DNA from 2 places in the Leptospira andrefontaineae genome. Region 2 is predicted to be linked to the other one. Evidence: riboswitches for the same ligand, from Rfam matches in the RefSeq annotation. Region 2 holds a riboswitch; the other holds the start of a gene.
What was found. Region 2 has a riboswitch for cobalamin ahead of EHO65_RS11875 (CbtB domain-containing protein). Riboswitches for the same ligand answer to the same signal wherever they lie in the genome.
Positions count from the first base shown of each region.

Region 1: another riboswitch for cobalamin. It lies ahead of EHO65_RS15480 (LIC13354 family exoprotein); the one in region 2 lies ahead of EHO65_RS11875 (CbtB domain-containing protein).

Region 1 covers NZ_RQEY01000019.1:294,667-298,855, reverse strand. Annotated here, with positions in the region: gene cobT (nicotinate-nucleotide--dimethylbenzimidazole phosphoribosyltransferase) at 1-78, opposite strand, end outside; gene EHO65_RS15485 (LIC_13355 family lipoprotein) at 150-1,007, opposite strand; gene EHO65_RS15480 (LIC13354 family exoprotein) at 1,045-1,626, opposite strand; adenosylcobalamin (AdoCbl) riboswitch at 1,819-1,945, opposite strand; gene EHO65_RS15475 (flavin monoamine oxidase family protein) at 2,185-3,525, shown strand; gene EHO65_RS15470 (alpha/beta fold hydrolase) at 3,554-4,189, opposite strand, start outside.
Region 2 covers NZ_RQEY01000018.1:34,113-38,301, reverse strand. Annotated here, with positions in the region: gene EHO65_RS11890 (two-component system sensor histidine kinase NtrB) at 1-333, shown strand, start outside; gene EHO65_RS11885 (Crp/Fnr family transcriptional regulator) at 379-918, opposite strand; gene EHO65_RS11880 (SDR family NAD(P)-dependent oxidoreductase) at 1,153-2,007, shown strand; cobalamin riboswitch at 2,082-2,265, shown strand; gene EHO65_RS11875 (CbtB domain-containing protein) at 2,405-2,587, shown strand; gene EHO65_RS11870 (CbtA family protein) at 2,578-3,387, shown strand; gene EHO65_RS11865 (CbiX/SirB N-terminal domain-containing protein) at 3,384-4,189, shown strand, end outside.

The sequences.
Region 1 (4,189 bases), on a different contig from region 2:
TGGCTTTGTCTTGGTATCTATCTTATTACGTAAATATTTATCTAAGTTCAATTGGTGCACATCTTTTGGGCGGATCATATTGTTTTCACTTTTAAGAATTTTAGCGTTAAACCGAAAAAAGGTCGGAAAATCTTTGTTTCAGTTTTAGATTAAGGGGTTACGGATTTTGCGATGACTCCGTCTATATCGGGATTTGCATGAGCCGGATCGATCGGTAGAGAAGTTAAAATAGTTTTAGCTGCGGATATTTTGATATAGGTGAATCCGTTCGCCTGGATATCCGTTTTTAGTCCTCCAGTACATCCGGTCCCTGAATTTCCGAAATTAGAATCCGCTAAATCAAAGCCGTCTCCGCCGCCACCACCATTAACGATATCCGTATCGAAAACTTCCGGAACGGTCATAGGATTTGTGTCTTGATTATAGCTGAAAGGAGTAATGCCTGCGAATCTTTCCCAGTAAATCGGATTTCCTACGAAAGTGTTCGGATCCGAATTCGTATATTCAGGATCCCAACCACACCAATTGGCTAAATCATTTCCGACTTCAACAATTAGAGGCTCCATAAAAACATTATTAAAAGTGTTGGAATCGTTTTGTACTCCGATAAAAAACGGATTTTCGTAGACTATAAAATCGATCCCACTTGTAGGAAGAACTTTGGCTCCAGACCAACGAAGTATGATCGCCGATCCACTCCCAGAATCTTCTATACTATAAACATCTAAGGAACCGTTAAACTTTCCCTGTCCACGAATTCCGTCTACCGAACAATCTGAATCTTTGAATCCTATTCCGTTATTAGTCGGAGCGGAAACGATTTCATCAGCTACAAAAATACCTCTACCTGTTTCAGGATTTCTCAAGTCACAGGAGCTTAGGAAACCGGATCCATCTAATCCTAAAGCGAGAAGTGATTCTGCACCGGCTGAACTTTTTGAATCGTCGCAATTGGTAAAAACTAAAGAGAAACAGACAAATATTATGGAAATTTGAAATATTTTCATATGAATATCCTGTTCTACCTGTTTCTCTTATATGATTTTAGTTCAGTTCAAGCCTGCTCCAAGGAGCTGGATCGAAACCGCTATTCAAGCCACAACCTGCATTAATATCGCTCGGGTCGGAATAATAATTCAAATCATCGTCTTTTGCGGATGCTAAAGTTGTCTGAGTGGAAACGTCTGAAAGGTCCGGACAAACATAAGTTTTACCGTCTTTAACGATCCATCTGTACCAAGCATAGTTTCCTTGGGAAAAAGAGGAATCTCCACGGAAACGGACATAGATCACTTTTTTATTCGTGTCGATTTCCTGGATCTCACCGTATAAATAACTATTACCGTAAGTAGCATCGAACATCGTTTGTGCGACTAAAGAAAGAGAGATATTATATGTTCCTACAATTTCATTTCCCGGTGCAGTATAAGTTCCGCCTGCATAGTCGACGGTTCCATTATAGTAATTATAATTTCCCGCAATTGGATTTAATCCCGCTAACGCAACTAATGCAAGTGTAGCCGGATCGTCGGATTTTTTCGACTCTCCCAATTCGAAACAGTTCACAAAGGCGAACAATGAAGTGAGGGTTAGTAACAAAGCCGCTTGTTTCTTGAATTTTCTCATTTTCTCTCCTGATTTCTGCCGGATGTCGCAGAAAAAGAAATAAAGGCAAAATAACGTTAGTCGATCATTGATCTAAAGAAGATCCGAACGATTTTGTATTTGCAGTGGTTTTCTTTTTCCGTTCGAGAGCCCCGACATTTTAGCTTTCGGGGCCCCATCGCAGAAAGCGCTGATGCGCTAAAGAGCGAGATTTACGATACTCCCCAACCTCGAGGTTTAAGTATCGCGGGGAAGATCTGGCTTATTCCGTTTAAAACGGACATCACAGTTGCGGGTCAGCGCGGGATTTTCACCCGACTTCCTCCCTGAAAGCGTAATTCCAGGTTTTGGTTTAGCACTTCCCCTGGCAAGGGAAAAAGTATAAGGATGCAAAAGTCATCTAATCCTTGCAATATCCGGATAAATCATCGATATTTAAAGCATAGGAACGAATCGAAAGGGTTCGGTACATAATTTCAGATTGATGAGACCTTCTACTCCGCAAAAAATTCGGGAAAGATCTTTCATAGACCGAAAATATAAGAGAGAGTTTTAATAAAACTTCCAAAGAGGAATCCGATGAAAATTACCCGATCCACTTTTCTGAAAGCCGGAATTTTAACTGCCGCAGCTTTGTTGGGAAGTCGTAAGGGAAATTTATCCGCTCAGAATACAAACTCTGGAAAAAAAGTAATCGTACTTGGCGGCGGACTTTCAGGACTTTATTCAGCATATATATTAGGAAAGACAGGAAGTAAAGTAACTCTGATAGAAGCTACGGACCGAGTGGGAGGAAGAGTAAGATCTATTCAAGATCCTTCCGGTCATGTTGTAGACTTGGGAGCAGAATGGGTTTCTTCCGAAGATAAAACTGTTCGCAGTCTAGTTAGAGAACTTGGATTAAAATTGCAATCTTCTCCTTTGGTTCCGGATCTATTTTTAGGAACTTATAAAAAAGCAGGTGCCTGGGAACTTTCTCCTAAATCTCAAGAGATCTTAAGCAAACTAGTATCACAAAATTCTAAATTAGATACTGCGCAGCAGCAAGCATTAGATCGAATCAGCATTTATAATTATCTAGTCTATCAAGGAGTTAGTCCAGAAGATCTAACTTTACTTGGCCATAAACTTTCTCTTCATTACGGAGATAGTATCCGTGTTCTGTCAGCGGAGAAGGTATTGAGCGATCTTGCACAATTTCCTCAAAGGAATAGTAAGATAGAAGGTGGAATGGAGAATATCGCCAAAACTTTGGTGATGAATATAGAAAACACTGAATTTGTTTTTTCTGATCCAGTATTATCTGTGGACCAGGATTCTACTGGAGTTACTGTTACTACTGCTTCCGGTAGAAAATTTAACGGTTCTACTTGTATTTGCACTTTACCTGCAAACCAAATCTCTAATGTAAAATGGAATCCGGGTCTTGATAAAGAGAAACTTCTCGCCGCATTAAGAGTTCGTTATTCTCAAATTTATAAATTATTTTTAGTATTAAAAGAATCTCCTTGGGAATCTTCTCCTTTTGCAGTTCATTCTGATGCAGCAGCTCAATTCTTATATGATGCAGGTACTAAGTCTGATACTTCAGATAAGGTTTTAGGAGTGATCGCGAACGGAGACAGATTTTCCGTATTCGATTCTGCTAACCAAGATCAAAAGGTAGAATATATCCGTCTTACTCTAGATCGTTTGGGTTTGAAAAAAGATCTGCAGATCCAAAGATTCTATTTTACGGAAACTAAAAAGGATTACGTTCCGAATGGAATTGCAGAATTCCCACCAGGAAGTTTTGGATCAGAGATCATTCTACGAAAACCATTTGATCGTATCTTCTTCGCAGGAGAACATACCGGAGAAATCACCGGAACAGTAGAAGCCGCATTAAGCTCCGCGATCAAGGCAGTGAATCTGGTTTAAAAAACCCATCTGAAGTTTATAATAGTTTCTACGATTTTCGTTTTGGTTTATGTTCGATCCAACCGGTCGCATCTAGTAAAATTTTTTCGATTCCGTTCTCCGTAATCGCCCAATGTGAAAGTTTCGGATATAGTTTCATTATAGAATCGGCGTATTTCGAGGCAATTTTTCTACCGATCCGAGGAGGAGTGACTCTATCTTTTCCAGTCGCTGCTACAAACACTGGACATTGGACCTTCTCAAAGTTTACTCGAGTGGGTTGTGAATAAACAAGGAACGGCAAAAAAGTTTGGAATGCAATTTTACCGGATTCAGGAATATACGTAGGATAGAGCTCGTTTTGTTCCGATTCATTTAAACTATTATAAATTCCGTATGCAAATTTGTTTTTGCTTAAGAGATTCGTCTTTCTCCAAAAGAAAGGCTCTATTAAAATTTCCCAAATTGTCTTTAAGCCAGTCCAGGAAAGCCCGCTAATTTGTATGGGTTGTACTGGAGTAATTAATATCAATGCTTTTGTTTTGATTCGAGTTGCCAGTAGTTGCGCTAACAATCCTCCTAAAGAATGACCTAATAAGATGGGTTCTTTCCAACCCAATCGATTTAAAGTATTTTCTAAAAAATCTATATAATCGGAAATTCCTAATTTGGAAAGTTTTCGCAA
Region 2 (4,189 bases):
TTTCTGAACTTATTCTTAAATGCAAAAGACGCAATGCCAAATGGAGGATTACTTTCCATAAGGCTTAAGATGGAAGAAGGAGAATTTATTTCTCCTGAAAAAAACCAAAAGACAGCAGTGATAGAAATTTTGGACAGTGGAACCGGAATAGATAGAAAAACAATTCGTAAAATATTCGATCCATTTTTTACGACTAAAGAGCCTGGTAAAGGGACTGGCCTAGGACTTTCCATCGTTTATGGTATTTTAGAAAATCATAAAGGAAAGATCAAGGTAGAGAGTGAACTTGGGTCAGGCACAAAATTCTCCATTTACTTTCCGGTTCTGGAATAAAGGAAAATTCAGCTCCTTCTACCCTTTCGAGATTTTATTAGGAGGTTATTTCTGTTCCTTCCAGATCCTATTTCGGATCCTACTCAAGGAGACAGGAGTTATCCCTAAAAAGGACGCAATATAATGCTGAGGAATACGATTTACAATATCTTGCTGTTCTTTGATCAGATTCAAATATCTTTGTTCAGGACTATCCCTAATCCTAGATAGAAACAAATTCATATACGTATCAAATCTTTCTGCAACATATTCCAATAAAAAATCTCTAAGTCCTTCATTCTCTCTATAAATAATTTCTGCGTCTTCCCCGCTTAGAATGTATAATTCTGTGGGTTCTATACTTTCCACAGCAAGTTGGCTAGTCTTATAAGTTCCTCTGTAACTATGAATAGAAGTAATTGCCCTGTTCTCCGGAAAGAAAGCAATTGTGATATCACGACCTTTATCTTCGAATTTTAATCGTAGGCATCCTTTCTTAACGATGAATATGTTCTTAGTATATACTCCCCTTTTTATAAGTTCTGTTTTCGCCGGAACCTTCTTTTCTTTTAACATGGAAGTATAACGGTCCCAATTTTTTTCCAAACTTGGAACCTTCTTCCTTAAATTTTCCAGTAAAGGTATCGAATGCATCTTAGGCCTTGAATTCTCACGTATTCATTATTATGGGAATGAAAAGGCAAGATTTGTTTTGAGATCAAACCAGGAATTTAAAATTTTGGAACAAGTTCTCGAATTCTTTCTACAAAAAGTTTCGAATTGTATTGAATAGTTTCCTAAAAAGGGAAACCTTGCCCGCATCGAAGAGAATTTTTCAATATGTCATTTAGCAGATACAAAGGCAAAAAAGTATTTATAACAGGCGGTTCCGCGGGTATAGGCAAAGGAATTGCACTCGAATTAGCTAGAGCTGGAGCAAGTGTAATCGTTTCCGCCAGAGGAAAATCTAATTTAGAAAAGACAGTCCAGGAATTGAAGGCTGTAGGAGCTCCAACAGCAGTATTCGGATTCGCAGTTTTGGATGTTTCAGATAAAAAGGCCATCGAAAAAGAGGCCAAAAAGGCAATCCAGACATTAGGCGGATTAGACCTTTTAATCTGTAGTAGCGGTTTTGCAAAAGCAGGAGAAGCTTCCGAGTTAGACGACGAAGTTTACAGAAATTTAATGGATGTAAACTTTTTCGGCCATGTAAATAGTGCACTCGCATTTAGTGATCATTTTTCCAAACAAAAAAGCGGAGAGATTGTATTCTTAGCCTCTACTCTTGCTTTTTTTTCCATTTATGGTTACGGAGCTTATTCAGCTAGTAAGTTTGCGATTGTAGGTTTTGCTCAAGGTTTTCGCCAAGAGATGATGCTCCACGGAGTGAAGGTGAAATTATTTCTACCACCCACAACCGATACTCCTGGTTTGGAAAAGGAAAACACCGACAAGCCTGAATTGAGTAAGGAAATTGAAATGGGCTCCGCGTTAAATAGAATTCATGCAATTGATTCCGTAGCAAAGGCCATTCTAAAGTGGATCCCTAATAAAAAGTTCATCGGATACACCGGCTGGGATTCCTGGCTCCAATATTTTCTATTTAGACATTTTCCTGAATTCAGTATTAAACTTACGGATTCTGAATTAAAAGCAGCCCAGTCTAGGCTAGATAAGAAAAAACAAAAAGTATAACTTCGGTATAGAGAATTTTGCTCGATCGAAAATAAAATACTATACAAAATCACTCACTTAAATAGATCCTGAAATCTCAGTCTATTTTTGTAGGAACATAGATGGTCTCATCTATGGGAAGACGGTGCAATCCCGTCACGGTACCCGCCGCTGTAAGAGGGACAAAAGGCACATGATGTCACTGGGTGTAAAACCTGGGAAGACGTGCTGAGTAGGACGATCTCGAGTCAGAAAACGACCTTACAAAAATCCTGAAGCTACGTGATCCAGTCTCGGATGTAAGACAATCGCGTAACTAAACTCAAAACTTTTTGCTTATACGATGTTTTGGCCAATTCTTTTGTGCCCTAATATCGTTTATATCTTGTTAGGTGAAGATCTCTTAGGAGGGATTTTTATGCGCTCGATTTCCGTTTCGAAGGATTTTTCGGGAGCCAAATTATGGCTTAGAGGTTCTGTTCTGGTTTTAGCCGGGTTTCTTGCTTTTTCTACAATCTATGCAGTAGGTCTGGAACCCATGGTGTATTTGCACGATACTTTCCATGATATAAGACATGCTACAGGCTTTCCATGCCACTAAGATCAGAATTTGCTGATCTATTGCGAAGCGGAATATTTTCCGGTCTGGTGTCCGGTCTTGTTTTAGGAATCTTAGTTTGCGCTTGGAATCTTCCTCTCATCTTAGAAGCAGAGAAGTTTGAATCCAAATCTACTTCAGAGAATTCGAATACAGGCCACACTCATTCTCACTCGCATGGAGAAGCTCATTCTCATGCAAAAGTGGAATCTAGTTCTACCGAAGAAGCTGAGAGTGAAAACTTCTGGCAAAAAAGAAATTTAGGAACAGTAATCGGCTCTATTCTATTAGGAATTTCCTTTGGAGTTTTGGTTTCTATTTGGATCGCCCTCTTTCCTCCAAATGGATTTTTAGAATACCCTTCTCTATCCAAGGCAATCCTCTTAAGTATCTTTTTTGCTGTCAGCGGATTTCTGATATTCTTCGGGGTCCCATTTCTAGGACTTCCTCCAGAATTACCCGGCAGGGGATCCGGGGCTTATGATTATCCAGAAAGACAGGCCTGGTGGTATCTTAGCGTCGGATCCAGCTTAATTGGTGTTTTAGGATCTCGGATACTTCTATCTTATTTAAAGATTCATAATTTACTAAAATGGACTTTTGCTATAATAACGGTCTTACTCTTTGTCGGACTTCCATTCTATATCGGAGTGCCTAAAATTTCCGAAGACTTTGCCGCTCCTAAACAATTAAGAATACAATTCGAATATGTGAGCTTGCTCACGAATCTCATCTTCTGGTATTTATTATCCTCCCTATTTTTCCTATTCTGGAAGCCGAAGCAGGTATTAGGGTTCAAATGAAACCAAAAATTGCGGTTTTAGTGCTGGGTCATGGAAGTAGGGAAACAAATTCCAACCTTGAATTTGTTTCCTTAGTGGACGCATATTCGGATACCCGTCCGGATCTGAATATTTCCTACGCATATGTAGAACTCGCAAAACCGGATATAGAAACAGCTCTAAGAAACCTTAGTAAGGAATATTCTAATATCATAATATTTCCTTTGTTTTTATACACTTCAGGTCATATTAAAAATGATATTCCGATCGTTCTGGATAGGATTAAAACAGAGTTTCCGGATCATTCTTATAAAATAGCAAATAGTTTGGGCATCCATTCTAAAATGGTATCCTTACTTAGAAAGCGGGCAGAAGAATATTTACCTCTAAACAAAGAACAATCCTCTAAAACTGGAGTGATCATAGTAAACAGAGGTTCCTCCGATCCGGATGCAAACGGAGACTTTTACAAAACAGTTCGTTTATTCCAAGAAGGAAATCATTTCTCCTTTGTTCTTCCTTCCTTCATAGGGATCACCAACCCTCTTCTTCCTGATACTTTGGAGATGGCTTCCAAGTTAAGACCTGAAAAACTCCTGGTGGTCCCCTACTTTTTATTCGGAGGTTTATTGATCCAAAAAATTTCCTCTTTGGTCCAAAACTTTTCCGAAAAATTCCCATGGATCAAAACGGAACTTACTTCTTATCTAGGACCTGATCCTGAATTATTATCTGTCATAGATGAAAGGATCCAAGATTGTATCTCCGGAAAATTTTCTCTTCCATGTGATACCTGCGAATATAGGACACAACTTCCGGGTCT